3 regions of the Rhodovulum sulfidophilum DSM 1374 genome follow, and region 3 is predicted to be linked to each of the others. Evidence: riboswitches for the same ligand, from Rfam matches in the RefSeq annotation. Region 3 holds a riboswitch; each other region holds the start of a gene.
What was found. Region 3 has a riboswitch for cobalamin ahead of A6W98_RS10020 (DUF1636 family protein). Riboswitches for the same ligand answer to the same signal wherever they lie in the genome.

Region 1: another riboswitch for cobalamin. It lies ahead of A6W98_RS15215 (FecCD family ABC transporter permease); the one in region 3 lies ahead of A6W98_RS10020 (DUF1636 family protein).
Region 2: another riboswitch for cobalamin. It lies ahead of A6W98_RS16030 (cysteine-rich small domain-containing protein); the one in region 3 lies ahead of A6W98_RS10020 (DUF1636 family protein).

What each region holds. Positions count from the first base shown of each region.
Region 1 covers NZ_CP015418.1:3,237,096-3,246,452, forward strand. Annotated here, with positions in the region: gene fdhF (formate dehydrogenase subunit alpha) at 3-2,873, shown strand; gene fdhD (formate dehydrogenase accessory sulfurtransferase FdhD) at 2,880-3,698, shown strand; gene A6W98_RS15185 (formate dehydrogenase subunit delta) at 3,688-3,909, shown strand; gene A6W98_RS15190 (TonB family protein) at 4,099-4,935, opposite strand; gene A6W98_RS15195 (ExbD/TolR family protein) at 4,932-5,318, opposite strand; gene A6W98_RS15200 (ExbD/TolR family protein) at 5,323-5,706, opposite strand; partial or broken gene A6W98_RS15205 (MotA/TolQ/ExbB proton channel family protein) at 5,706-6,311, opposite strand; gene A6W98_RS15210 (ABC transporter ATP-binding protein) at 6,364-7,122, opposite strand; gene A6W98_RS15215 (FecCD family ABC transporter permease) at 7,119-8,111, opposite strand; cobalamin riboswitch at 8,298-8,507, opposite strand; gene cueR (Cu(I)-responsive transcriptional regulator) at 8,546-8,935, opposite strand; gene A6W98_RS15225 (heavy metal translocating P-type ATPase) at 8,932-9,357, opposite strand, start outside.
Region 2 covers NZ_CP015418.1:3,420,736-3,430,092, reverse strand. Annotated here, with positions in the region: gene A6W98_RS16065 (acyl-CoA dehydrogenase C-terminal domain-containing protein) at 103-1,881, opposite strand; gene A6W98_RS16060 (MerR family transcriptional regulator) at 1,918-2,319, opposite strand; gene A6W98_RS16055 (MerR family transcriptional regulator) at 2,438-2,806, opposite strand; gene A6W98_RS16050 (PaaI family thioesterase) at 3,148-3,576, shown strand; gene A6W98_RS16045 (PaaI family thioesterase) at 3,573-4,073, shown strand; gene A6W98_RS16040 (MATE family efflux transporter) at 4,075-5,430, shown strand; gene A6W98_RS16035 (succinylglutamate desuccinylase/aspartoacylase family protein) at 5,467-6,510, opposite strand; cobalamin riboswitch at 6,609-6,805, shown strand; gene A6W98_RS16030 (cysteine-rich small domain-containing protein) at 6,962-7,357, shown strand; gene A6W98_RS16025 (universal stress protein) at 7,370-8,230, opposite strand; gene A6W98_RS16020 (cation:proton antiporter) at 8,497-9,357, shown strand, end outside.
Region 3 covers NZ_CP015418.1:2,111,796-2,121,152, forward strand. Annotated here, with positions in the region: gene cobN (cobaltochelatase subunit CobN) at 1-2,018, opposite strand, end outside; gene cobW (cobalamin biosynthesis protein CobW) at 2,029-3,066, opposite strand; gene A6W98_RS10020 (DUF1636 family protein) at 3,063-3,446, opposite strand; cobalamin riboswitch at 3,582-3,796, opposite strand; gene tcuA (FAD-dependent tricarballylate dehydrogenase TcuA) at 3,866-6,439, opposite strand; gene A6W98_RS10030 (bifunctional metallophosphatase/5'-nucleotidase) at 6,551-8,122, opposite strand; gene A6W98_RS10035 (DUF952 domain-containing protein) at 8,231-8,569, shown strand; gene A6W98_RS10040 (quinone-dependent dihydroorotate dehydrogenase) at 8,566-9,357, shown strand, end outside.

The DNA.
Region 1 (9,357 bases), 1.1 Mb from region 3:
AGATGAAGGACTTCATCATTCCCGATGCCGATTTCGGCACCCCCGCCCGCTGCTCGGACAAGACCGTGACGCTGACCGTCGACGGCATGGAGGTGACCGTGCCAGAGGGCACCTCGGTGATGCGCGCCGCGGCCGAGGCCGGGATCGAGATCCCCAAGCTCTGCGCCACCGACAGTCTCGAGCCCATCGGGTCCTGCCGTCTTTGCATGGTCGAGATCGAGGGCCGCCGCGGCACGCCTGCCTCCTGCACCACGCCCGCCGCCGAAGGCATGCAGGTGCAGACCCAGACGCCCAGGCTCGCGAAGCTGCGGCGCGGGGTGATGGAGCTTTACATCTCGGACCACCCGCTCGACTGCCTGACCTGCGCCGCGAATGGCGATTGCCAGTTGCAGGACATGGCGGGTGCCGTCGGGCTGCGCGAGGTGCGCTATACCCCGGGCGCCAACCATTTCGAGCCCCGGCAGAACGGCGAGGCCAACCCGCGCTACGAGGCCAGGGACAGCTCGAACCCCTATTTCACCTATGACCCGTCGAAATGCATCGCCTGCTTCCGCTGCGTGCGGGCCTGCGAAGAGGTTCAGGGCACATTCGCGCTGACCGTCGAGGGGATGGGCTTCGAGGCGCGGATCGCCTCCGGCACCACGGATTTCCTGAATTCCGACTGCGTCAGCTGCGGCGCCTGCGTGCAGGCCTGCCCGACCGCGACGCTGCAGGAAAACGCGGTGATCGAGATGGGCACGCCCGACCGGGCCATCGTCACCACCTGCGCCTATTGCGGCGTGGGCTGTTCGTTCCGGGCCGAGATGAAGGGCGATCAGTTGGTGCGCATGGTGCCCTGGAAGGACGGCAAGGCCAATCGCGGCCATAGCTGCGTCAAGGGCCGCTTCGCCTTCGGCTATGCCGCCCATCCCGACCGCATCCAGAGCCCGATGATCCGCGAGACCATCGACCAGCCCTGGCGCGAGGTCTCGTGGGAGGAAGCCCTGACCTTCACCGCGAAAAGGCTGCGCAGGATCCAGGCCGAAAGCGGCACCGGCGCCATCGGCGGCATCACCTCCTCGCGCTGCACCAATGAGGAAACCTTCCTGGTGCAGAAGCTGATCCGGCAGGTCTTCGGCAACAACAATGTCGACACCTGCGCCCGGGTCTGCCATTCGCCGACCGGATACGGGCTGAAGACCACCTTCGGCACTTCGGCCGGCACGCAGGATTTCGACAGCGTCGAGGCGGCGGATGTGGTGCTGGTGATCGGCGCCAACCCGACCGACGGCCACCCGGTCTTCGCCTCGCGCCTGAAGAAGCGGCTCCGGCAGGGCGCGAAGCTGATCGTCGCCGATCCGCGCCGGATCGACCTGGTCAGGGGGCCGCATGTGCAGGCCGCGCATCACCTGGCGCTGCGGCCCGGCACCAATGTGGCGCTTCTGACCGCCATGGCCCATGTGATCGTGACCGAAGGCCTGACCGACCGGGCCTTCATCGCCGAACGCTGCGACCGGGAGGCCTATGAGGACTGGGCGGCCTTCGTCGCCGAAGAGCATCTCGGCCCCGAGGCGACCGAGGCGCTGACCGGCGTTCCGGCGGCCGAGGTCCGGCGGGCCGCAAGGCTTTACGCCACCGGCGGCAATGCCGCGATCTATTACGGGCTCGGCGTCACCGAACACAGCCAGGGCTCGACCACGGTCATGGCGATCGCGAACCTTGCCATGGCGACCGGCAATATCGGGCGTGCGGGCGTCGGCGTGAACCCGCTGCGCGGCCAGAACAACGTGCAGGGAAGCTGCGACATGGGCAGCTTCCCGCATGAGCTGCCGGGCTACCGCCATGTCCATGACGCCGGGACCCGTGCCATCTTCGAGCGGCTCTGGAAGGTGACGATCTCGGACGAGCCGGGGCTTCGGATCCCCAACATGCTGGACGCGGCCGTCGATGGCAGCTTCCGCGGGCTTTACGTCCAGGGCGAGGACATCCTGCAATCGGACCCCGATACAAAGCACGTCGCGGCGGGGCTGGCGGCGATGGATTGCGTCATCGTCCACGATCTTTTCCTGAACGAGACCGCGAATTACGCCCATGTCTTCCTGCCGGGCTCGAGTTTCCTGGAAAAGGACGGCACCTTCACCAATGCCGAGCGCCGGCTGAACCGTGTCCGCCGGGTGATGGCGCCCATGACCGGGCTGGCCGACTGGGAGGTCACCATGGCGCTGGCCAATGCCATGGGCGCGGGCTGGGACTATGACCACCCTTCCGAGATCATGGACGAGATCGCCGCCACCACCCCCAGCTTCGCGGGCGTCAGCTACGATCTGCTCGAGCGCGAGGGCTCGGTGCAATGGCCCTGCAACGAGGCCGCCCCCAGGGGCACGCCGGTCATGCACGAGGCAGGCTTCGTGCGCGGCAAGGGGCTGTTCGTCATCACCGACTATGTGCCGACCGACGAGCGCACCGGCCCGCGTTTCCCGCTCCTGCTGACGACGGGGCGGATCCTCAGCCAGTACAATGTGGGCGCCCAGACCCGGCGCACCGCCAATACCGCCTGGCATGGCGAGGACCGGCTGGAGATCCACCCCCATGACGCGGAAACCCGGGGCATCGCCGAGGGCGACTGGGTGCGCCTCGCCTCGCGCTCGGGCGAGACCTCGCTGCGGGCCACGCTGACCGACCGGGTCAGCCCCGGCGTCGTCTACACCACCTTCCACCATCCCGAGACCCAGGCCAATGTGGTGACCTCGGACTATTCCGACTGGGCGACGAACTGCCCCGAATACAAGGTGACGGCGGTTCAGGTGGCGCTGTCGAACGGGCCCTCGGACTGGCAGGAGGATTACGCCGCCCATGCCCGCGCCGCCCGCCGCATCCTGCCCGCGGCGGAATGAGCCCGGATGCGGCCCTGGGCGACATCGCAGGTGCAAAGCGTCGGCCCCGACGGGGCCGCGCCCGACATCCGGCGGCTGGCCGAAGAGGTCCCGGTCGCGCTTTGCTATGACGGCACCACCCATGCGGTGATGCTGGCCAGCCCCGCCGATCTCGACGATTTCGCGCTGGGCTTCTCGCTGAGCGAAGGCATCGTCGAGCGCCCCGACCAGATCGCGCGGATCGAGCGCGCCGATCATGACGAGGGGATCGAGCTGCGGATCTGGCTGGCGCCCGGGCTGGGCGCGCGGCTGGCCGGGCGTCGGCGCAGCATGGAGGGGCCGGTCGGCTGCGGGCTTTGCGGCGTCGAAAGCCTCGCGGCCGCGACCCGGCCGCTGCCGGTGCTGCCACCGGGCGGGCCCTGCCTGACGCCGCCCGAGATCGCCGAGGCGATGACCGCGCTCGGTCTGGGCCAGGAGTTGCACGGCGCCACCCGCGCGGCCCATGCGGCGGGGTTCTGGACCCGCTCGGAAGGGCTGGTCGCGCTTTGCGAGGATGTCGGGCGGCACAATGCGCTCGACAAGCTGGTGGGACGGCTGGCCCGGCTGGGGCGCGACGCCTCGGGGGGCGCGATCCTGCTGACCTCGCGGGTCTCGATCGAGCTGGTGCAGAAGGCGGTTCTTGCCCGCGCGCCGGCTCTGATCGCGGTCTCGGCCCCCACCCTGCGCGCCGTCGCTGCGGCCGAGGCCGCAGGTCTGACCCTCGTCGCCCGGGCCCGCGGCCAGAGCCTTGACATTCACAGCCATGCCCGGCGGATCGCCGCGGCGGAGATCCCCCATGACCCCTGAAAAGCTTGCCTATATGGCCAACCAGATCGCCATCGCCTTCGCCCGCCTGCCAGGGGACGAGGCCGAAGCCGCCATCGCCGAGCATATCGACCAGTTCTGGGACCCGCGGATGCGGGCGCGGCTGCTGGTCCTGGCCGAGACCCCGGACGCGGATCTTTCCGACCGGGTGCGGGGCGCGGCCGCGCTGATCCGGCGCCCCGCGACCGCCTGAGGGCCGATCCCGGAAAGACCGGTCTTCGGGCTTTCCTGCCAGTCACCCGAAAGCGGGCGCACGGCCCTGAGCCCGCCCCGCAACCGGGTCGCCCGGGCGGGTATTTCCTGCGTCATCGGGCGGGGACGCGACGGTCTCAGGTCGCAGCGCCCCAAAGAAACGCGGCCCGGGCCTTGGGCCGCGTGCCGCCTACCCCTTCCACTCGAAGCGGAGCGGCAGGGTAAAGCTGTAGCGGGACGCGCCAAGCCCCTCCGGCGCGGGCGGAAACCGCCCGGCCCGGCGCACCGCCGCCAGCGCGGCATCGTCGAGCCTCGGATCGCCCGCGCTCCGGACCAGCCGGACCGATAAAAGCCGCCCGTCGCGCGCCAGCACCAGTTCGACCAGCGCCCGGCCGCTGGCCCGCGTGCCCCTCGGATAGCGGTGCCGGCGATCGACACGCGCCAGGATCCGCGCGCCCCATTCGGCCCGCAGCGCCGAGGCGCGGGCGGGCGAGAGCGTCGGCGCCCCGCCCGTCGCCCCCGCGCCCGCCTCGGCGGCCGCCGAGCCGCCCCGCGCCACCTGCGCCGCGCGGGCCTCGGATGGGGGGGCTGACCGGGCGGCTTTGGCCGGGCGATCCGGGCGGGGTTCGGGCCGAAGCGCCAGAGCCGGGTCGGGCGCGGCCCTGATCCTTTCGGGCCGCTCCGGCGGATCGGGAAGGTCCGCCTCGGGCAGAATCGCGGCGAGCTTGGGCAGGGCCGGAACCGGCGCCAAGGCGCGCTCGGGCATGGCGGCCGGGTCGCTTTCAGGCGGGACCTCCGGAGCGGGCAGATCCACCGGCGCGGCCTGCATCGCCGGGGCCTCGGTCCAGTCCTCGGCAAGCCCGGCATAGGAGGCAGGCGCCGCCGCCAGCGTCACCAGTGCATCGCCCCCCGGCCCGCCCGCAGCCCCGGCGACGCCGCCAAGCGGCAGGCGCGCCAGCGCGAAGGCCCCGACATGAAGCGCCAGCGCCAGCGGCACGAAGGCCAGAAGCTCGCCCGCGCCCCTCATCGTGGCACCGTCACCAGCCGCAACGGACCGCGTCCCTCGGCGGTCAGCCGCGCGGCAAGACGCGCCAATGCTGCCGCCTCGACCCCGGCATCGGCCCGGATCACCAGCGGTCCGGCCGCCTCGGGACGGGCGGCGAGCGCCGCGAAGACCGCCTCGCCGCGCGCCGCGCCGAAGGCCAGATCGCCCGCGGCCGACAGGTGCAGCATCTCGCCCGCGGCGGGCTCGGCCCCGTCCGCGCGGGGCGGCTCTGCCTCGAAGGGCGCGGGCGGCACCAGGCGCGCGCTCATCAGAAAGAAGATCAGCAGCAGGAAGACGACATTGATCATCGGCACGATGCTTTCGCCGCGTGTGCCTTGCCGGTCGTCTTCGCCGAATGTGAACATCGCCTCACTCCACCAGCATGAGCCCCGTGACCCCGGCCTGGCCGAGCGCCTCCATCGCATCGACCAGCGCCTGCAGATCGGCGCCGTCCCGGGCGCGGAGCAGAACCGGATCGCCGGGCGCGGGCGTGATCCGCGCCAGTTCGGCCGCGATCTGGTCGGGCGCCATCGCCTGCCCGTTCAGCGAAAGCCCCGAGGGCCCCACCTCGACCAGACGCGGCGGGCCCTGCCAGTCGCCCGCGCCCCCAGCCTGTGCCGCGACGATCTCGATCCCGGCCTCGGGGCCGAAACGCGCGGCGATCATGAAGAAGACCAGCAACAGGAAGACCACGTCGATCATCGGCGTGAGGCTCGGGCGGCGCGGCCGCCGGGGCGTGTCGAAGCTGAACATCACCCGGCCTCGGTCGCCAGGAACAGCCGGGTCGCGAGATCCTCCATGTCGGCCCGGGCGCTGTCGGCAACGGATTCGAACCAGCTCAGCGCGACCGCCGCCGGGATCGCCACCGCCATGCCCGCCGCCGTGGTCAGAAGCGCCTCCCAGATACCGCCCGCCAGATCGGCGGGATCGGCCGCAGCGCCCGCCGATTGCAGCGCCTGGAAGGCGTCGATCATGCCCAGAACGGTGCCCAGAAGCCCCAGAAGCGGCGCGATCACCGCGATCAGCTCCAGCGCCCGAAGCCCCGAGCGAAGCTCGACCAGCAGCCGCCGGGCGACACGGGTGGTCTCTTCGCGGGCCTTGGCCTCGGGCAGGCCCAGCGACAACGCCCCGATGGCCGCGCGAACCAGCCGCGCCCGCAGCCCGACCCGGCCCGAGACCGCCTCAGCCGCCGCCGCGCGCGCGCCCTCCTGCCAGAGCGCGACCGACCGCTCGGCCCGGGCGCCGGCAAAGGCGCCCATCAGCGCGAGGCGCCAGAGCTTCCAGAGGATGAGGCTGAGCGTCACCACCGACAGGGCCGCGATGGCCCACATCGCCGCGCCGCCGGTCTGAAGGAAGGAAAGGATCGGATCGATCATGCGGCAGGCTCCTCGGTCGGGCAGGAATTCGGGGTCATCGCACCACCTCGAGCGGCTGGAAGACCGGGCCGTCGGGGGTGTCGGCCAGATAGGCCCGCAGCCCGAAGACCTCGGCCAGATTGGCCTCGCTCAGCACCGCGCGGGGCGGGCCGTCGGCCACCAGACGCCCGCGATGCATCAGCAGGAGCCGGGTGCAGAACCGGACCGCCAGCCCCAGATCATGGAGCGAGATCATCACGAGGCGGCCCTCGGCGGCGAGCCCCGCAAACAGCTCCATGGTGGTGAACTGATGCGCCGGGTCGAGCCCGGCGATGGGTTCGTCGGCCATCAGGACCGGCGCCTCCTGCGCCAGCGCCCGGGCGATCAGCACCCGTGCCTGTTCGCCGCCCGAGAGTTCAGTCGCGCGGCGTCCGGCGAAACCGGCCAGCCCGAGCCGGTCCAACGCCCCGGCAATGGCGGCGCGGTCGCGCGGCCCGGGACCCTGGCCCGGCCCCAGATGCGGCGTGCGGCCGAGCCCGACCAGGGTCTCGACGCTGACCGGCCAGGCGATCTCGCGCATCTGCGGCAGCCAGGCGGCGATGCGGGCGCGCTCGGAGGGGGCAAGCCGCGCGAGGCTCGAGCTGCCCCTGTGCGGCACCAGCCCGAGTGCCGCGCGCATCAGGGTGGTCTTGCCCGCGCCATTGGGGCCGACGAGCCCCACGCAGTCGCCGGGGGAAAGCGTCGCGGTGACATCCTCGACCACCGGGCGGGTCCCGCGCCGGACGGTCAGATGGGAAAGCTCGAGCCCGGTCATGCGCCCGCCTCCGCCCGGGTCCGGTAGATCAGCCGGATGAAGAGCGGCGCCCCGATCAGCGCGGTGACGACGCCCAGCTTGAGGTCGCGGTCGGGCAGCACCAGCCGCACGCCGATATCGGCGGCCAGCAGAAGTGCCGCGCCCCCCAGCGCCGAGGCCGGCAACAGCCGCGCAGGCCGGGCGCCGACCAGCGGGCGCAGGAGATGCGGCACGATCAGCCCGACAAAGCCGATGGCGCCCGCCACCGCCACCCCCGCCCCGACCGAGGCGGCGACGCCAATGACAAGCGCAAGCCGCAGCCGCCCCAGCCGGATGCCCAGCGCCGCGGCCGCATCCTCGCCCAGCGTCAGCGCGTCGAGCCCGCGGCCGAGCCCGGCCAGCAGCATCCAGCCCAGCACCGTCAGCGGCAGGGCCAGCCAGACATGGGTGAAGGACCGGTCGGCCAGCGAGCCCATCAGCCAGAACACGATATCGGCCGTGGCATAGGGGTTGGGCGAAAGGTTCAGGACCAGCTGGGTCAGCGCGCCCGCCAGCGCCGAGAGCGCGATGCCCGCAAGGATCAGCGTGAAGGCGCCGCCGCGCGGCCCGGCCAAGAGCAGCAGAAGCGAGACCGCGATCAGCGCGCCCGTCAGTGCCGATGCAGGCAGCGCCAGAACATGCGCCGAGGCCAGCCCGGTCTGAAGCGCCAGCACCGCGCCCAGCGCCGCGCTCGAGGACACCCCGATCAGGCCCGGCTCGGCCAGCGGGTTGCGCATGTAGCCCTGCAACGCGGCGCCCGACAGCCCGAGGCTCGCCCCCACCAGCACGGCAAGGATCGCCCGCGGCAACCGGATCTCGCGCATGACCAGCACCGCCGCCTCGCCGCGCCCGGCCAGGAGCGCCGAGAAGCTCTCGCGGACCGAAAGCCCGGCAGGCCCGATCAGCAAGGACAACAGGAACAGCGCCGCCACCAGCAGCGCCAACGCCCAGAAGAGCCCCTGCCCCCTCATGCGCGCGTCCCGGCCGCGCGGCCCGGTCCTGTCTTCGGCCCCTGTTTCGTTCGGATCGTCCATCGCCCTGCCTTCCCTGCCCTTGCGGGCGGTCCGGGGCGCATCGGCGGTCGGGCCAGCCCCCCGGACGGTGATCTGTCTCACCGCTGCGGGCTGGCCGCTCCGGGGCGCGCCCCGCGCCCGGAAAGGGTGATCGTCGCTCCGGCAGGTCTCCTGGCTTGCGGGTCGTCGCTTGGCTGGCCTTCCCGGGCCCTTGGCCCAGTGGCATCTGTCAGCCGCGCTCTCCGCCTACAGTTGCGGGGGCAGCCGCGGAATTGCCGCGCCCCGAGGGGCAAGGCGCACCGCGTTCCCTTTTCTCCGGCCTTGCGGGCCGGAACCGAAGTGGCCCCTGCCTAGCCGATCGGGGCGCATTGTCAAAGCCCTTTGCGGGCGGCTCAGCCTTCCCCGGCCAGCCCCTTCAGGATCGGGCAATCGGGGCGCTGATCGCCCGCGCAGGCCGAAACCAGCTCGGCCAGGGTGGCGCGCATCGCCTGCAATTCGGCGATCTTGGCGTCGATCTGCGCCAGATGGACGCGGGCGATCTGTTTCACATTGGCGCTGGCGCGGTCCTTGTCGGTGTAAAGCGCCAGAAGCGCCCGGCATTCCTCGATCGAAAAGCCCAGCGACCGGGCCCGGCCCAGAAAGGTCAGGTTGTGCCGGTCGGTCTCCGAGAAATGCCGGTAGCCATTGGCGCCCCGGGCGGGGCGGATCAGACCGATTTCCTCGTAATAGCGGATGGTCTTGGCCGGCAGCCCGGTGGCTTTCGAGATGTCGCCGATATTCATGAGCGGGCCTCCAGCGGGCCGAGCCCGCGCAGCCGAAGGGCATTCGACAGCACGAAGAGGCTTGAACAGGCCATCGCCCCCGCCGCCAGCATCGGCGACAGCAAGAGGCCGTTCAGCGGGTAGAGCACGCCTGCCGCGACCGGAATGAGCGCGACGTTATAGGCGAAGGCCCAGAACAGGTTCTGACGGATATTGGCCAGGGTCCGGCGGCTGACATGGAGCGCATTGACGACGCCTTGCGGATCGCCCGACATCAGCACCACGTCGCCCGCCTCGATGGCGACATCGGTGCCGGTGCCGATGGCGAGCCCCACATCGGCCGCGGCCAGCGCCGGCGCGTCGTTCAGCCCGTCGCCGACGAAGGCGACAGGGCCGTCGGCGCGAAGCCCCTCCAGCGCCTCGACCTTGCCGCCGGGCAGGAC
Region 2 (9,357 bases), 1.3 Mb from region 3:
GCGGTGCAGGGCGCGCCGATATGGGCGCAAGCATTGGCGCAAGCGTTTCGGCATGTTCTCTGTCCGATGATGCGGAGGCGGGCGGCCCTGAGGCCGCGCCGATCAGAAATTCGCCGCGTCGAGAGCCATGACCGGCTCTGCCCCGCTGCGGATGCGCGCGAGATGCAGCGCCGTGGCGGGCAATTGCCGCGCCATGTAATAGCGCCCGGTCACCAGCTTCGCCTCGTGGAAGGCGGCATTGCCCTCCGCCGCGGCCAGCGCGGCCCGCGAGGCCACCGCCATTCTCGACCACATCAGTCCGAGGCAGACATGGCCGAAGAGATGCATGAAGTCGTAGCTTCCGGCGAGCGCGTTTTCCGGGGTCTTCATGCCTTCTGCCATGAAATAGGTCGCCGCCGCCTGCAGGTCCTTCGAGGCGGATTTCAGCGGGTCGAGGAAATCCTGCTTCAGTGCGGCATCGTCTTCATGTTCCGCGATGAAGGCCTTGACCAGCTCGAAGAAGGCCATCACCGCCTTGCCGCCATTCAGCCCGAGCTTGCGGCCGACAAGGTCAAGAGACTGAACCCCGTTGGTACCCTCGTAGATCATGGCGATGCGGGCATCGCGCACGAATTGCTCGGCGCCCGCGGCACGGGTGAAGCCGGTGCCGCCATAGGTCTGTTGCGCCAGCACCGTCGTCTCGAAACCCTTGTCGGTCAGGAAGCCCTTGATGACCGGGGTCAGGAGCGAGATCATCGCCTCGGCCTCCGGATCCTGCATCCGGTGGGCGCGGTCGATCATCTGCGCGCCCCAGAAGGTCAGCGCCCGGGCGCCCTCGACGAAGCTTTTCTGATCCATCAGGTTGCGGCGTACATCCGGGTGGACGAGGATCGGGTCGGCCGGTCCGTCGGGATTGGCCGGATCGCCCAGCGCCCGGCCCTGCAGCCGCTCCTGCGCGAAGGCCAGCGCGTTCTGATAGGCGACCGCGCCCTGCGCATAGCCCTGAAGCCCGACGCCCAGCCGGGCCTCGTTCATCATCGTGAACATGGCACGCATGCCCTTGTGTTCCTCGCCGATGAGAAAGCCGGTCGCCCGGTCGTAATTCATCACGCAGGTGGCATTGGCATGGATGCCCATCTTCTGTTCCAGCCCGCCGCAGGCCACGCCGTTGCGCCGGCCCGGAGCGCCGTTCTCGTCGGGCAGGAATTTCGGCACGATGAAAAGCGAGATGCCCTTGATCCCCTCGGGACCGCCGGGGATCCGTGCCAGCACCAGATGGACGATGTTCTCGGTCAGGTCATGCTCGCCGGCCGAGATCCAGATCTTGGTGCCGGTGATGGCGTAGGTTCCATCCTCCTGCGGCTCGGCGCGGGTCCGGATCAGGCCCAGATCGGTGCCGCATTGCGGCTCGGTCAGGTTCATCGTGCCCGACCAGGTGCCCGCGACCATCTTGGGCACGTAAGTGGCCTTCTGCTCGTCCGAGCCATGGGCGAGGATCGCCGACATCGCCCCGTGGCTCAGCCCCTGATACATGTTGAGCGCCATGTTGGCCGAGACGAACATCTCGCCCACCGCCGAGTTGATCAGATAGGGCATGTTCTGCCCGCCGACCTCTTCGGGCATGTCGAGCCCGATCCAGCCGCCAGCGCAGATCTGATCATAGGCGGCCTTGAAGCCCCCGGGCGTGCGCACCACCCCGTTTTCCAGATGGCAGCCCTCGGCGTCGCCGCTGGCATTCAGCGGCGCCAGGACCTCTGCGGCGAGCTTGCCGGCCTCGCCCAGGATCGCCCCGGTGAACTCGCGGTCGAGCTCGGCATAGCCGGGGATGCCGGAGCCGCCGATCTTAAGCACATCATGCAGAAGATACTGCATGTCCTCGGTCGGTGGGGTGTAGATCGGCATGCGTTCCTCCCTTGAACGTCATCCCAACCGCATCTTTCATTCGGCGGCGGGTTTCCTTTTTTCGAAGTGCTCCAGCTTCGCCTCTCCCCAGGCAAGCTGGCGTCTCAGTTCCGAAATGGCATCGTCCAGTTCGACACGTTGCCGCTCCATCGCTGCCAGCCTCTCGCGGGCCAGCTCGCAGGTGCGGCGAAACTGGGTCTCCTGTCCGTCGTCAAGATCGTAAAGATCCAGCATCTGCCGGATTTCCTCGAGGCTGAACCCGAAGCGCTTGCCACGCAGGATCAGCTTCAACCTCGCCCGGTCGCGCCGGCCATAAAGCCGCCGCTGGCCCTCGCGCAGGGGAGAGATCAACTCTTTGGACTCGTAGAACCGCAGGGTACGCGCGGTCACATCGAAAGCATCGCACATCTGGCGAATGGTCATCAACTCGTCGGTCATTGGTCGTCCGGATACATCACACAGATCCAAAATCTGCGCGCTTTTGCCATGGGATTCAAGTTTTGTTTACGCTTACGTAAACGTAACGCAACGTCGCAGGGGATAGAGGGGGAGGCGGTCAGGCCTGGCCGGTCGCGGCGGCGTCCCGCAGGGTCTGCAGCTCTTCGATCGAGGCGTCGAGCTGGGTGCGCTGATCGCGCAGCACCTTGAGCTGGCGGTCGGCCAGCCCGACCAGAGCCGCCATCTGCGCCTCTCTGCCCTGTTCGTCATAGATCAGCAGCCATTGCCGGATTTCCTCGAGGCTGAAGCCGAACCGGCGCGCCCTGAGGATCAGCGTCATGCGCGCCACTTCGCGCGGGCCGTAAAATCGAGACCGTCCGCTTTTTGTCGGGCTCAGCAGCTCGATATATTCGTAATAACGCAATGTGCGGGGCGTCACATCGAACCTGGCGCACATCTCTTTGAAATTCAGACGAACATCCGACATTGCCTCAAATCTACCAGCTATTTCTGTGCTAATAGCTAAGGCAATTCTGGGGGGCGGATCAATTCGGTTATATACCTCATCCGGCTTGTTTTTTCGCCTTTCGGGTCAGCGACGAACCTTACGCAGCGTTAACTTCTGCTTTCGGGTTCCATAAATCGGAACACCCTGTCCGGCCGGTCCATGGCAGGCATGCCGGGGCGGTCCGCACAGACCCGGCCGGGGCGCGCGCGGAACGTGGGTCGTCCCCCGCCCGACGGGTGCCGCCATCGCTGCGGGGGGCCGGATTTTGAGCTTGCAGGGATCGGGGGCAGACCCAATAACCGGCGCAGAGGGAGACCATCATGAGCGATCCGAAAACCGATCTCGCGCGCCGTTTCATCGAGGCCATTCCGCATTCCCACGCCCTGTCGATGCAGGTCGACGCGCTGGGCGACGGCCGGGCCGAATTGTCCATGCCCTATGATTCGCGCCTGGTGGGCGATCCGCATGGCGGCGTGATTTCCGGCGGCGCGGTTTCGGCGCTGCTCGACACCTGCGGCGGCACCGCCGTGATCAGCCATCCCGAGGGGCCGGGCCAGACCGCGACGATCTCGCTCCGTATCGATTACATGCGTACCGCGACCCCGGGCCAGCGGCTGGTGGCGCGGGCCGAATGCTATCACGTGACCCGCTCGGTCGCCTTCGTGCGCGCGACCGCGACCGATGACGACCGCGACCATCCGGTGGCGACCGCGACCGGGACCTTCACCGCCGACGGGGGTGCCGCATGAGCCGTCGCCCCCCCGAACCCGTGCAGATCGTCAAGCAGCGGCGCGATGCGGCGCTGGCGGCGCTGGTCGAGGGGCTGCCCTATGCGCGGTTCCTCGGGATCTCCTTCGACCGGCGCGGCGACGAGCTTACCGGGGTGATGTCGTTTCACGAGGCACTGATCGGCAATCCGGCGCTGCCCGCGCTGCATGGCGGCGCGACCGCGGCCTTTCTCGAGCTGACGGCCATTGTCGGCCTGTCCTGGGCGATGATCTGGGACGATCTGGAAAGCGGCAGGCTGGAGGCCGCGACGCTGACCCCCGAGACCCTGCCGCGCCTGCCCAAGACCATCGATTTCACGGTCGATTACCTGCGTCCGGGGCTGCCGCGCGACGCCTATGCCCGGGCCCGCGTCAACCGCTCGGGGCGGCGCTATGCCAGCGTCCATGTCGAGGCCTGGCAGGACAACCGCGCCCGGCTTTTCGCCCAGGCGACCGGCCATTTCCTGATGCCCACGTGACATGACGGAGGCCGTCGCCCGCCCGGACATGACGCCGCCCCTGCGCCTCGGACATCGCCGGGTGCTGGCCATCGCGCTGCCGATCGTGCTGTCGAATGTCACCGTGCCGATCCTGGGCGCGGTCGATACCGGCGTCGTCGGCCAGATCGGCGAGGCCGCGCCCATCGGCGCGGTCGGGGTCGGCGCGGTGGTGCTGGCCGCTCTGTACTGGATGTTCGGTTTCCTGCGGATGGGCACCACCGGGTTGACCGCACAGGCCCGCGGCGCGGGCGATGCGGCCGAGGTGGCCGCGATGCTGACCCGGGTGCTGATGATCGCGGCCGCCGCCGGGCTGGGCCTGATCGTGCTGCAGGGGCCGCTTTTCACTGCCGCGCTGGGGATTGCGCCCGCCAGCGCTGAGGTCGAGGGCCTTGCCAGCCAGTACATGGCGGTCCGGATCTGGTCGGCCCCGGCGACCATCGCGCTTTACGGGCTGACCGGCTGGCTGATCGGGCAGGAGCGGACCCGCGCGGTGCTGGCGATCCAGCTCTGGATGAACGGGCTCAACGTCGCGCTGGATCTGGTCTTCGTGCTGGCGCTGGGCTGGGGCGTGCCGGGGGTGGCCGCGGCCACGGTTCTTGCCGAATGGTCGGGGCTGATCCTGGGGCTCTGGCTGTGCCGCGCGGCGTTTCGCGATATCGCCTGGCGCGCCTGGGCGCGGGTCTTCGACCGGGCGCGGCTCCGGCATATCGCCGGGGTCAATACCGACATCCTGATCCGCTCGATGCTGTTGCAGGGGATCATGCTGTCCTTTCTCTTTGTCGGTGCGGGGTTCGGCGACGTGCCGCTGGCGGCCAATCAGGTGCTGCTGCAATTTCTCGAGATCACCGCCTATGCGCTTGACGGTTTCGCCTTTGCCGCTGAGGCGCTGGTCGGTCAGGCGATGGGCGCGCGCTCGGTCGCAGCACTTCGGCGCGGCGCGGTGCTGACCAGCGGCTGGGGGCTGGTCTCGGTGATCGGGCTGGCCGCGGCCTTCGCGTTCGGAGGCGGGGCCATCGTCGATCTGATGACGACCGCGCCCGAGGTGCGGGCCGAGGCGCGGGTGTATCTGCCCTATATGGTGGCCGCTCCGGTCGCGGGGCTTGCGGCCTGGATGCTCGACGGCATCTTCATCGGCGCCACCCGTACCGCGGACATGCGCAACATGATGGCCCTTTCCGCCGCGATCTACGCCCTTGCCGTGGCGCTGCTGGTGCCGGTCTTCGGCAATCACGGGCTCTGGCTGGCGCTTCTGGTGGCCTTCGTGGCGCGCGGCGTGACGCTGGGGCTGCGCTATCTCGCGCTCGAGGCGGCGGCGCGGAGCGGGCAGGGCGGCTAGGCCCTTCCCCCAGATATAGGCGTCGAAGTTGCGGGCCTAGAGGATCTCGTCCTCGTCGAAGAGCTGCCCGGCCGCGACCTCGCTGGCCCAGGCGCCGATCCGGTCCTCGGCGCGGTCGGCGGGCGCGATCGCGGCCAGATGAAAGACGGCATTGCCCTCGTTCACCACCGGCAGCATGGCCCGGCCGACGATGATGCCGGGCTCGGTGGCGCGGATCTCGGTCTCGATCTCGCCGAACGGGTCCGAGACCACCGCCAGCAGCTCGCCCTCGGCCACCACGTCGCCCTCGGACCGGTAGGTGCGCAGGAGCCCGCCCTGCGGCGCCCGGAGCCAGCGCGACACCCGGCAGTCGAGCGGCGCGCGCCGGGCCTTCGGCACGCCCTTGGCCGGGATCATGCCGCGGTCGAACATCACCCGCAGCACGCCCGCGAGCCCGGCCCTGACCGCGACCTCGTCGAAGCGCAGCCCCTCGCCACCTTCGTAAAGCAGTATCTGGACGCCCATTCGCGCCGCGGTCTCGCGCAGCGAGCCCTGCCGCGCCTCGGAGCTCAGCACCACCGGGGCGGCGAAGACCCGGGCCAGCCGGGCCAGCTCGGGATCGTCCGGCACCACGCGGACCTGCGGCAGGTTGGTGCGATGGACCGCCGCCGAATGCAGGTCGATGCCGATCTGGCAGCGGCCGACCACCTCCTCGACCAGCAGATGCGCAAGCCGCGCGGCCATCGAGCCGCCCGACGATCCGGGAAAGCAGCGGTTCAGGTCGCGCCGGTCGGGCAGGTAGCGCGACAGGTTGAGAAAGCCGAAGGCGTTGACGATGGGGATCGCGATCAGCGTGCCGCGCAGCGCGCCGAGCACCGGCAGGCTCAGGAGCCGGCGCACGATCTCGACCCCGATCACCTCGTCGCCATGGACGCCCGCGGTCACGAACATCGCGGGGCCGGGGCGGCGGCCATGAACGACATGGGCCGAAAGCGTGACCGGGGTGTGGTCGGACAGGACCGAGACCGGCAGGTCCACCGTGCGGCGGCTGCCGGGGGGCACGGTCTCGCGGCCAAGCGTGAACTCCGCGCGCGCCGTCATCTGGCTTCTGTCGGCAAGCAGCTCATCGTCACGCAATAGCGCCGGGCCGGGGGCGCTGGCAAGGGCCCTGCGGATTGACAGCGGCGGGCCCGGCCCCCATTGATGGTGGGCGTTCTGGTGCTTCCGCAAGGGAGTGAAAAGGGAAGCCGGTGCAATTCCGGCGCTGCCCCCGCAACTGTCAGCGGCGAGCCCCCGCCCCGAACCGCCACCGGAACCGGCATCGCCCGGGCCGGGAAGGCGGGCGGACCGGCCGAGACCCGCAAGCCAGGAGACCTGCCAGCGCGCCGAACCGCCCGCCCGGATGGCGTGCCCGGTCGCCCGGGCCGGGCGCCATTGCCGGGGCAAGCGGCCGCGATCCGCCTTCGCTTCGGGGGCGGGCCCGGCCTTCATCCTGCCGCTGACCGGCCCGGGGCTGGCCCGGCCGCGGCCGCCGACCGGAAGGAGTTGCGCCATGCAACCCAAGGACCTGACCGACAACGAGGCCTTCAAGGGCTTCACCAACAGCGCCTGCCCGTTCCTGCCCTGTCACAAGGGCGTGGCGCGCGAATTCAACTGCCTGTTCTGCTACTGTCCGCTGATCGCCTATGAATGCCCCGGGCCCTACCAGACCTATACCGATGCCAACGGGCTGACCCGCAAGGACTGTTCGGCCTGCACCCTGCCGCATGACGGCTATCTGCAATCCTGGAACTTCATCCAGCGCTGGCTGGAATATCCGCAGCCCTGGTCGGGCAAGCCGCAGACCGACCCGCCGGTCCGCCGCCCGCGCCCGCCGAAGCCCAACGATGCCGAGGAGATCCACCGGCGTCGCCGCGAGGCGGACGCGGCAGGGGACGGCGGGGACTGAGAGGACGGGGCTTCAGGCCGCGCCGGGCGGAACCGCCAGCACGTCGGCCGTGGAGCTGCGCAGAACCTGACGGGCGACGCTGCCCAGAACCATGGTTTCGAACGCGCCGCGGCTCTGGGTGCCGACCACGATCAGATCGGCCTCGGTCTCGGCCGCGGCGGCGAGGATCTCGGAGGCCGCGCTGCCGTTGCGGTGGCGCACCAGTTCGACCATCGGACCCTGCGGCAGGTCGCGCAGGAACGCGCTTAAGGCGCGTGCGGCCTCGGCCCCCGCCTCGCGCAGATGCGCCTCCCGGTCGTCCTCGCGGGTGGCGTGGATCCGCATCATGGCCGCTTCGGTCGCGTCGAAGACATGCAGCACCGAGCCGCGCAGCCGGTGGCCGAAGCCGAGCCCGCCAAAGCGCCGCAACGCGCCCCGCGAGCCCGGGGACAGGTCGGTCGCCAAGAGCGCGTGGCGATAGGGGCCGACGGGCGGCGCATTGGCCATCAGCACCGGGCAGGCGGCGGCGCGGATCGTGCGCTCGGCGGTGGTGCCGACGAAGACATCGCGCAGAAGCTGGCGCCGGTGCGGCCCGATCACCAGCAGATCGGCGCCAAGCTGGGGCACGGCCTCGATCAGCCCGGCAAAGGGATCGGCCAGCACGACATGGGCGCTGCAGTCGAGCCCGTCATGCGCGCGCAGCGTCTCCGCCTGTTGTTGCAGAAGCCCGGTCGCGGCCTCGCGCTCGGCCTCGACGATCCTGACCGGCAGGTCGTCATCGACCACATGCACAAGCTTCAGCGCGGCACCGGTCTGGCGCGCCAGAAGCGTGGCGCGGCGCAGGGCGCGGTCCGAGCGTTCGGAGAAATCGGTGCCCACCAATATGGTCTTCATCGCCAGCCTCCCTCCCCAGCCCACTGCCCGGCGCGCCTGTCCTGCGCGGATCACCCGGCCGCGGCCGCAAGCGGCACTGCGTCAATTCCGGCCAGGGTCGTTTACCTTTTCGAAGAAGTACTTATGTGAGCCCGGATCATTTTGAAAGACAAGGGCCCGCCCATGACCCTCTTGCCGCAGCCGCCCCCGCCCGCCGACATTTTCCTTCCCGTCGCCTTCGTCCTCGCGGGGCCCGATCGGGCACCTTTCCAGCGGAGGGCACACTGATGGAGGCGCTGCTGCATTCGCCCTTCGGCGAGGTCGCGACCCTTCTGGTGCTGGCGGCCGTCCTCGGCTTTGTCGGCCTCCTGCTGCGCCAGCCGCTGATCGTGAGCTTCATCGCGGTCGGGCTGGTCGCCGGGCCCTCGGCGCTCGACATCGTGCGCTCGTCGGACCAGATAGACCTTTTGTCGCAGCTCGGGATCGCGGTGCTGCTGTTCCTCGTGGGCATCAAGCTTGACGTCAAGCTGATCCGGTCGCTCGGGGCGGTGTCGCTTCTGACCGGGCTGGGGCAGGTCGCCTTCACCTCGGTCTTCGGCTACCTGATCGGGCTTGGGCTGGGGCTCGGCCATGTCACCAGCCTTTACGTCGCGGTGGCGCTGACCTTTTCCTCGACCATCATCATCGTCAAGCTGCTCTCGGACAAGCGCGAGATCGACGCGCTGCATGGCCAGATCGCGCTTGGCTTCCTGATCGTGCAGGATCTGGTGGTGGTGCTGGCGATGATCGTGCTCTCGGCGATCGGGATCGGCTCGGGCGAGGGCGGCGGCGATGGCACGGGCAATGTGCTGTCGGTTCTGGGCTTCGGGCTGGCCATGGTCGGCGCGGTGGTCCTGTTCGTGCGCCATGTCGCCGATCCGCTGTCCGAGCGGCTGGCCCGCGCGCCCGAGCTTCTGGTGATCTTCGCCATCGCCCTGGCCGCGATCTTCGCCGCGCTTGCCGATTTCGTCGGGCTCGGCATGGAGGTCGGCGGGCTGCTGGCCGGGGTGGCGCTGGCCTCGACCCCCTATCGCGAGACCATCGCCGCCCGGCTGGCGCCGCTGCGCGATTTCCTTCTTTTGTTCTTCTTCATCGCGCTGGGGGCCGCG
Region 3 (9,357 bases):
CTTTCCTTGACGTCGCAGACGAAGCGGTCGATGCGGGTGATGGCCTCGGCGGGCGACAGGCCCGGTTCCAGCCCCAGATCGGCCTCGACACCCAGCGCCTGCGCCTCGGCGCGGATATCGGCCATCAGCCGGTCACGACGGCGCGGGTCGAGCCCGTCGGCATTGGAAAACTCGTCGAGCAGCGTCTCGAGCCGTGCCAGCCGTTCGGACCCGCCGGCCTGCCGCTGCGGTGGCGGCAGATGGCCCAGTGTCACGGCACCGATCCGGCGCTTGGCCTGCGCGGCTTCGCCCGGGTCGTTGACGATGAAGGGATAGATCACCGGCATGTCGCCGATCAGCGCCTCGGGCCAGCAGGCCTCAGACAGCGCCACCGCCTTGCCGGGCAGCCATTCCAGCGTGCCATGGGCGCCCATATGGATCAGCGCATCGCAGCCCATGGCGCGGCGCAGCCACAGATAGAAGGCGACATAGCCATGGCGCGGCACCCGCGACAGGTCGTGATAGTCGCCCTCGCGGGCCTCGGGCGTGCCGCGCTCGGGCTGGAGCGCGACCAGCGCCGCGCCGCGCCGGGTCGCCGCGAAATGAAAGGCCCCGTCGCGGCAGGCGGGATCGGCCTCGGGCGCGCCCCAGACATCCGACAGGGCGTCACGCAGGGGGGCGGGCAGGGCGGCCAGCGCCGCCTCGTATTCTGGCAGCGGCCAGCTCAGGGTCTCGCGGCCGAGGGTTTCGGCCAGATCGCCGGTCAGTTCTTCCGCAGGGGCGCCGGGCAGCCCGGCGCGGGCCAGATCCTCCAGCACCGCCTCGGCCGAGGCCAGCGCGTCGAGCCCGACCGCATGCGCCATCTGCCAGGGCCGCCCGGGATAGGTCGAAAGCACCAGCGCCGGGCGGCGCCCGGCCAGCGGCGTCCGGGCGAGGCCCAGCCAGGCCATCACCCGATCGGCGATGGCCGCGATCCGCGCGGGATGGGGCCGGTGGGCGATACGGGCGAATTGCAGGCCGGGGTCGCGCGCGCCCGCCTCCTTGAACGAGGCGACGCCGGCGAAGATCCGGCCATCGACCTCGGGCAGGACCACATGCATGGCAAGATCGGCCGGCGAGAGCCCGCGCTCGGCCTCGGCCCAGGCGGTTTCGGGGGCCGAGGACAGCGCCACCTGGAAGACCGGCGCCTCGGCGGCATCGAGCGGCGATGTGCCATCCTCGCCCTTGCCGGAAAAGGCGGTGGCGTTGACGATGGCGGCGGGGGCGAGGGCCGCGATCTGCCCGGCCAGCCAGCGCGCCGCCTCGGGCGCCTTCAGCGAGGGCACGAACAGCCCGGTGACAGCGCAGCCGCGGGCCCGGAACGCTTTGAAAAGCGCCTCGATGGGCCCGAGATCGGCGGCGGTGACATAGGCCCGGTAGAAGGTCAGGACGATCCGGGGGGCATCCACCGGCGACAGGTCGGGCGCGGGCACGGCGCCGCCCTCGGGGCTCCAGGCGCCCATTTCGGGCACGGTCTTGGTGCCGATCACCGGGGCCGCGTAAAGCCCGGCGGCCAGCGCAAGCTGCGCAAGCGCTGCCTGGGCCGCGACCGCGCCGCCCTCGTCGCAGAGCTCGGACAGGCGCCTGAGCGTCGAGACCGGCAGGGTCGAGGCGGCGTCGAGCCGGGGATCGGGGCGGCCGTCGGCGGGCAGGACGGCCAGCGCGATGCCGTGCGCGCGGGCCAGCGCCTCGATCTGGGTCAGTCCGTACTCCCAATAGGCGCGCCCGCCGATCAGCCGGATCAGGATGCCCTTCGCGCCCGACAGCGTGCGTTCGGCATAGGTATCGACCGAGAGCGGATGGAGCAGCGCCGCCAGATTGGCAAGCCGCAGCGTCGGCATCCGGCCCTCGGAGCCGCCGCCCCGATGCCAGCCCGCCGCGAAGGCCCCGAGATCGCTGTCGGAAAAGGACAGCACCGCCAGATCGGCCGGGTCCTGACCCAGATCCGTCGGAACGGCGGTTTCCTCGAGCCCGTGGCTTTCGCGGAAGACGACATGCATCTGCGGGGCCTCAGGCGCTCAGGGCCGCACGGATCGCGCCCTCGTCGATATCGTCATGCTCGGCGATCACCACAAGCCGGGTGGAGCGGGTCTCGTCCGGGGCCCAGGGCCGGTCGAACTGATGCCGCACCCGCGCGCCCACCGCCTGCACCAGCAGACGCATCGGCTTGCCCGCGACCGCGACATGGCCCTTCACCCGCAGGATGTTCTGGCTGCGCGCCAGCGCTTCGATCCGGGCGGCCAGCGCCTCGGGCGCGTCCTGTTCGGGCAGCTCGATCACCACGCTTTCGAATTCGTCATGGTCATGCTCGGCGCCGTTGTCGTGATGGCTGGGCCGGGCGTCGAGATCGTCTTCGGCGGCCGCGCCAAGCCCCAGGATCACCCGCGGATCGACCGCGCCCTCGGTCACCTCGACCACGGGCAGCTTGCGCGGCGCCTCGGCCTCGACCGCGGCACGGGCGGCGGCCACGCCTTCGGGCCCGGCCAGATCGGGCTTGGTCAGGAGCACGATATCGGCGCAGGCGATCTGGTCCTCGAAGACCTCCGACAGCGGGGTCTCGTGATCGAGGCTGTCATCGGCCGCGCGCTGGGCATCGACGGCGGCGACATTCGGCGCGAAGCGGCCCGCGGCCACGGCCTCGGCATCGGCGACCGCGATCACCCCGTCGACGGTGATGCGCGAGCGGATCGCGGGCCATTCGAAGGCCTTCAGCAGAGGTTTCGGCAGCGCCAGCCCCGAGGTCTCGATCAGGATATGGTCGGGGCGCGGCTCGAGTTGCAAGAGCGCCTCCATGGTCGGGATGAACTCGTCGGCCACGGTGCAGCAGATGCAGCCATTGGCCAGTTCCACCACGTTCTCGGCCGGGCAGTCGGGCAAGGCGCAGCCCTTCAGGATCTCGCCATCGACGCCGACATCGCCGAATTCATTGACCAGGACGGCCAGGCGGCGGCCGCCCGCATTCTGCATCAGATGGCGGATCAGCGTGGTCTTGCCCGAGCCGAGAAAGCCGGTGACGACGGTGACGGGAAGCTTGGCGAGATCGGTCATTTAAGGGCCTCCATGGGCGGGATACGGGCGATACAGTTCTTGCGGAAATGCTCGGGGCGCTGGCGCCAGGGCACAAGCCCGTCCGGCGCGTCGCGATAGGCGCGGGCGCCCTCGGCGATGATGGACGCGCCGGTCGTCTCGTCGAGATTGCCATAGACATAGGTCCAGCGGCCGGGCCCCCTCAGCGCCACGGTGCAGCCCGAGGAACAGGCCGAGAGGCATTCGACGGGGACGAGGCGCACGCCCTCGGGCAGGCCATGGGTCCGGACGGCGTCGTGAAGCAGGCTTCCGGGGCGGGGGGCATCGGGGTCGGCGGGCTGGCGGCGCTTGCAGGTCGTGCAGACCAGAAGCTCGACCGCGGCGGGCTCGGGCGCGCTCATGCCGGGCGGCCCCGGCGGCAAAGGAGGCGGCGGCAGGAAACGGAAACACTCATCGTCGGGCCCCACGGGGTCGGGGGACAAGGGCGGGGGCGGGCAGAGCCGAAGCCGGACCCGACACCGGAACACCCCGTCCGGTTCACGTCGTTCGGGCTGGCAGGTCTCCCGGCTTGCGGATCTCGAAGGCGGGGGGCCTTCGGCGGCGGCCCTGCCTTCCCGGCCCGAATGGGCAGTGGCAGCGGGCGGCCTCTCCGGTCACGGTCGCGGGGGCGGCTGCGCTTGAAGGCCGGATGCCTCTGGCGCATTCCCTTTTCACCCGTCAACTGACGGGCACCAGCGCGGCGGTTCATGCCCTTCATGCCGCGCGCTTGTCAAGCGCGATGCGCGGGCGAAGGCCCCGGCGGGGGGCTCTGCGGCGGGGCTCATTTGCGGGCCCCTGGCCGGGCCGCGCGCTCGGCGGCATGGCGGATCAGCGCGAGGCTGCGATAGGCCCCGTGCGAGAGCTTGCCGAAGGGCAGCGCCAGCGCGAGCCCCAGCACCGCGCCCAGATGCAGCGCCAGCATCAGCCCCATCGCCGGGCCGTCGCGCAGGGCCAGCAGTGCCAGCCCCGAGCCCGCGACAATGCCCAGCGCCCGCCTCAGGTCCCGGTCGGCGGCCTCCATCCGGGCCGAGGCGGGGCGGCGGTCGGCCCGCTTGCGCCGATGCGAGAGGCCCGCAAGCCCCGCCAGCATCGCGATGCCGCCCAGCGTGCCAAGCGCGACCGGGGCCGAGGCCAGCGGATAGGGCGCGATCTCGCCCCCGGCGTGAAGCACGGCCCCGGCCAGCGTCGCCAGCCCGGTCAGCACGAACCCGCCCGCCAGCAGGTGATGGAAGATCCGCCGCGCCGGGCCGGTCGGGCCCCGCGGCCCGTCGCAGCCGCGAGCCCCGCCGAGATTGGTAAGCCGCAGCGCCGCGCCGAGCCCGCGGGCCAAAGGGCGGATGCCCGGCTGCGCGGCAGGGCCTGCGGTCTGGCGCCAGAACCGCCAGAGCCGGATCGCCAGCACCAGCGCCGCGCCGCCGAAAGCCAGGCCCGCGCCGCCCGCCATGAGGGCATGCGGGATCACCTCGTAAAAGGCGCCCGGCGCGGCTCCGGCGGCAAAGAGCCTCTCGGGCGGGATCGCCAGAAGGGCCATGAGCGGCAGGCCGAGAAGGCAGAGCAGGAAGACCGCCTGCGGCAGCCGCGCGGGCAGGCGGGCGGCGTAATCGGCCGCCCGCGCCTCGGCCAGCGCGGCGGGCAGGTTCACCGCCAGCGCATGGGGCGGGGCATATTGGCAGTCGTAATGGCAGGAGCGGCAGTCATGGCAGAGATGGGCCAGGTGGCGCAGATCGCCCGCCCCCAGCGCCGGGCGCAACCGGGCCGCCGGAAAGACCGCGCAGAGCCCGGTACAGAAGCCGCAGGTATTGCAGATGTTCAGCGCGCGGGCGGCTTCGTCCCAGGGCTCGGGCTCGGGCTCGGAGGCGGGGGCGGCAGGTTGTGGCGGTGCGGGCTGGAGGGCCGGAACCGCGGAGGCCTGACGCAGTTTGTCGGTGGCGGGGCCTGCCTGGCCGACGCCATGATCTGCGAGGCTGGCGGCACCCGCCCCGGCGATCCGGCCGAAGACGCCGCCGATGGCCAGCGCACTTCCCGAAAGGTAGCCCTGGCCCAGCAGCGCGCCCGCCATCGAGGCGCCCGCGGCAAAGACCCGATGCGCACTTCCGCCCTCGGCAAGCCTTATCCGGGCGGTTGCGTCGACCGCGACCCCGTGGCGGGTGAAGGTAAGCCCCGGCCGCAGCGGAATCGCGGCGAGGGGCGGCCGGAGCGGCGGGGCGAAGGGCACGCCCTCGGGGCGGCTTCTGGGCGGCTCAAACGGGGTGCCGCGGTCCAGATGCGCGGCGAGGGCCTCCAGTGTCGCGGCAAGCCCCCCGGGCTCGATGTCGCAAAGCCTCGCAAGATCGGCCGGGTTTTCGGCGGTGAGCGGCGGGTAAAGCAGCGGCGGCAGCCGGGCCGCGCCCCCGGCATCGAGGATCAGCCAGGCGCACGGATCGGCGCGCTCTGCCAGCGCCCGGCCCCAGACCGAATAGCGGGCCGATCCGACATCCGCCCCCTCGTCGCGGAACCGGTGCCCCGCGGCATCGACGACGAGGCCGAACTGCATCCCGTCGGCGCGGCTGACGATGCCGGCATCGCTTGCGGCCGCGCGCGCATCGACGGCGACCAGATGGCCGTCGCCCGGACGCCCGACCGTGGCCGCGCCATGCGCCATCAGCCACAGCAGCGGCGCGCCGTCCTGATGCGGCGTGCCGCGATTGGCGAAGGCGGCCGCGCCCGGGCCGAGATGGCGGATCATCTCGTCCGGGTTCGCGCCATAGCCGCCCGTGGCCAGCACCAGCGCCTCTGCCTGAAGGCTGTGCTGCCCGTCCGCTGTCTGCACGGTCAGGCAAAGCGGCCGGTCCTCGGCCCAGTCGGGCGGCAGCGCCTCGATCCGGCCGCTTGCGATCCGGACGCCCAGCTGCCCGGCCGCGCGCAGCAAGGCATGGCTCAGCGCCTGACCGCCGCCGCGAAAGAAGGCGGTGCGGCGCGAGAAGGGCAGGTTGCCCTCGTCCCAGGGCTCGAAGGCGACGCCCCTTGCCGCCAGCCAGGGCCCGAGATCCGCCGAGCCCCGTGCCAGAACGCCCGCAAGCCCGGTATCGGAGGGCACGAGCTTTTGTATATCGGCCGTGAACTCGGCCGCGGGATAGCTGCCGCGCTGCCAGCGGGTCTCGCTGTCATGGGCGAGGCGGATGTTGCGCGAATGGCGCGTGTTTCCGCCCCAAAGAGGCATCGGGGCCGGGTCGATCAGCGTCACCTCGGCCCCGCAAAGCCGCGCCTCGATGGCCGCGGTCAGCCCGGCAAAGCCCGCGCCCGCGACCAGAACCCCGGTCGCCCCGGGCAGGGCGGACGGGCCCGGAACGGGCGGAACAGGGCGGGGGTCGGGCATCGCGGCTCTCCGGCGGGCGGGCTCGGCCCGTTGAACCCGTCACGGGCGGCAAGTTCAACCCGGAAGATCGCCAGGGGTACCCCCGGCCCCCGGGGGGAAGGCCCCGGGGGATCACTCGGCGGCGATGCGGCCGTCGGTCTCCGGTGCATAGGGCGTGTTCCGGGCCAGGTACTCGGCCGTGACATCGGCAAGGTCGGGGCCGAAATCATAGACCTCGCGGGCGTCGAGAAACATGGTGTAGCCGTCGCCCCCGTTCCGGACATAGTTGTTCGATACGAGTCCATAGCTCTTGTCGGGATCGAGGGGCTCCCAGTCGGTGCCCTCCTTCACCTCGACCTTGCGCAGCCGCTGGCCGGGCTCGGCGCCGGGGGCCCAGATGAACCGCAGCCCCGCGACCTGCGGGAAGCGGCCCGCGCCCTCTTCGGCCAGACCCAGCCCGTGCTCGAGCGCCGCGCGCAGCGTCGCGCCGCTGACATGGAAGGTCGACAGCGTGTTCCGGAACGGCAGAACCGTCAGCACCTCGCCCATCGTCACCGGCCCCTCGTCGATCGAGGCCCGCAGGCCGCCGCCATTCTGGATCGCGACCTGGATGCCCTGGCTGCGCACCCGGTCGAGCATCGCCTCGGCCACCAGATTGCCCATCGCGCATTCGCCCGCGCGGCAGGAGCCGCGATCGCCGTCGATCGGGGCCGTCGTCTCGGCCACCACGTTCTGGCGGATCTCTTCCAGCGGCTTGGCAAGCTCCGCGATGCGGGCCTTGATCTCCGCATCCTCGGCGACCGAGGCGTCGAGCAGGATCGGGTCGCCCCCGGCCGAGACCAGCCCGCCCGCATCGTCGAAAACCAGATCGACCCGGCCGAGATACCGGCCATAGGCATAGGCCTGCACGATGGCGGTCCGGCCCAGCATGGTCGGGTAGGGGCCAGCCGCCGCCGCATCGGTATTCGACAGCAGGGTATGGCTGTGGCCGCCGACGATCACGTCGATGCCGGTGGTTTCGGCCGCGATCCGCTTGTCGGTCTCATGGCCCGAATGGCTGAGCAGGACGATCTTGTCGATGCCCTCGGCGGTGAGGCGGTCGGCCTCGGCCTGCGCCGCCCCGACCGGATCGGTGAAGACGATATCGGGGCCGGGGCTCGCGAGGTCAGGATTGCCCTGCGGGGTGAGGCCGATCACGCCGATCCTCTCGCCCGCCACCTCGATCACCGTCGATTTGAGGATCGCGTCCCTCAGCAGCGGTTCGGCCGACAGATCGGCATTGGCCATCAAGAGCGGCATCGTCACCCGGGCGGCGAAATCGGCCAGCCCCTCGGGACCGTCGTCGAATTCGTGATTGCCGACGGCCATCGCGTCATAGCCCAGCCGGTTGACCATCTCGGCCACGGCCTTGCCCTTGTAATAGCTGTAGAACAGCGTGCCCTGGAACTGGTCGCCCGCATCCAGCAGCAGCATCGGCCCGCCCTCGGCCCGGGCGGCGGCGATGGCGGTCGCGAGCCGTGCCGTGCCGCCGAAACAGGCGCCGGCCAGGTTGTCTTCCTCGGGGCAGTCCGAATCGTATTTCGAGATCGGTTCCAGCCGGGCATGCACATCATTGGTGTGCAGCAGGGTCAGCGCGAAATCGGCCTGCGCCGTACCGGCCAGCAGCGCCAGCGCCGCTGCCGGGAAGAGGATGCGCATGGTCATCGGTCCGGGGCTCCATATGGTTGACGCGGGCCAGATTGGCGCGGTTCGGACGGGCTGTCAAAGCCCCCCGCGCTTGACCCGGGGCGCGGCAGGGGGCATGTCGGGCGCATGCTGATCTACAAGATTTTCCGACGCGCCGAATGGGATGCGCTCCGCGAGCGGGGCGCCAGTCGCGGCGCGCCGGTCGATCTGGCCGATGGCTTCATCCATCTCTCGACCGCCGGGCAGGTGGCCGGCACCGCCGAGAAGCACTTTGCGGGCGAAAGCGACCTGGTTCTGGTCGCGGTCGAGGCCGACAGGCTGGGGCCCGACCTGAAATGGGAACCCTCGCGCGGCGGCGCCCTGTTCCCGCATCTTTACCGTGAGCTCCGACTTGCCGATCTGGTCTGGGACAAGTCGCTGCCGCTGGGCGCGACCGGGCATATCTTTCCCGAGGGGGTGATATGACGCCGCTTGAACGGGTGGGGCTGGCGGTGTTTCACCGGATCGAGCCGGAACGCGCCCATGCGCTGTCGCTGACGGCGCTGCGGCGCGGGCTCGTGCCGCTGCCGGGGCAACTCACCAGCTCGCGGCTGGCCACCGATCTGGCCGGGCTTTCGCTGCCCAACCCGGTGGGGCTGGCGGCAGGTTACGACAAGAACGCGGTGGCGCTGGGACCGCTGATGCGGGCGGGCTTCGGCTTTCTCGAGGTCGGCGCCGCGACGCCCCGGCCGCAGCCCGGCAATCCGCGGCCGCGGCTGTTCCGGCTGATCGAGGACCGGGCCGCGATCAACCGCTTCGGCTTCAACAATGACGGCATGGAGGCGGTCCGCGCCCGGCTGGCGGCGCGGCCCGCAGGCGTGCCGGTGGGGCTGAACCTCGGCGCCAACAAGGACAGCCCCGACCGGGCGGCCGATTTCGCCACGGTGCTGCGGGCCTGCGGTGCGCATGTCGATTTCGCCACGGTCAATGTCTCGTCGCCCAATACCGAGAAGCTGCGCGATCTGCAGGGCCACGAGGCGCTGGCGGCGCTGCTGGCGGGGGTGATGGCGGCGCGGGCGGAACTTTCCCGCCCCGTTCCGGTTTTCCTCAAGATCGCGCCGGATCTGACCGATGCCGAGATCGACGACATTGCCGCCGTGGCGCTGGAGGCCGGGGTCTCGGGCATCGTCGCCACCAATACCACGCTGGCGCGGACCGGGCTGAAAAGCGCCGGGGCCGGGCAGGCGGGCGGGCTGTCTGGCGCGCCGCTCTTC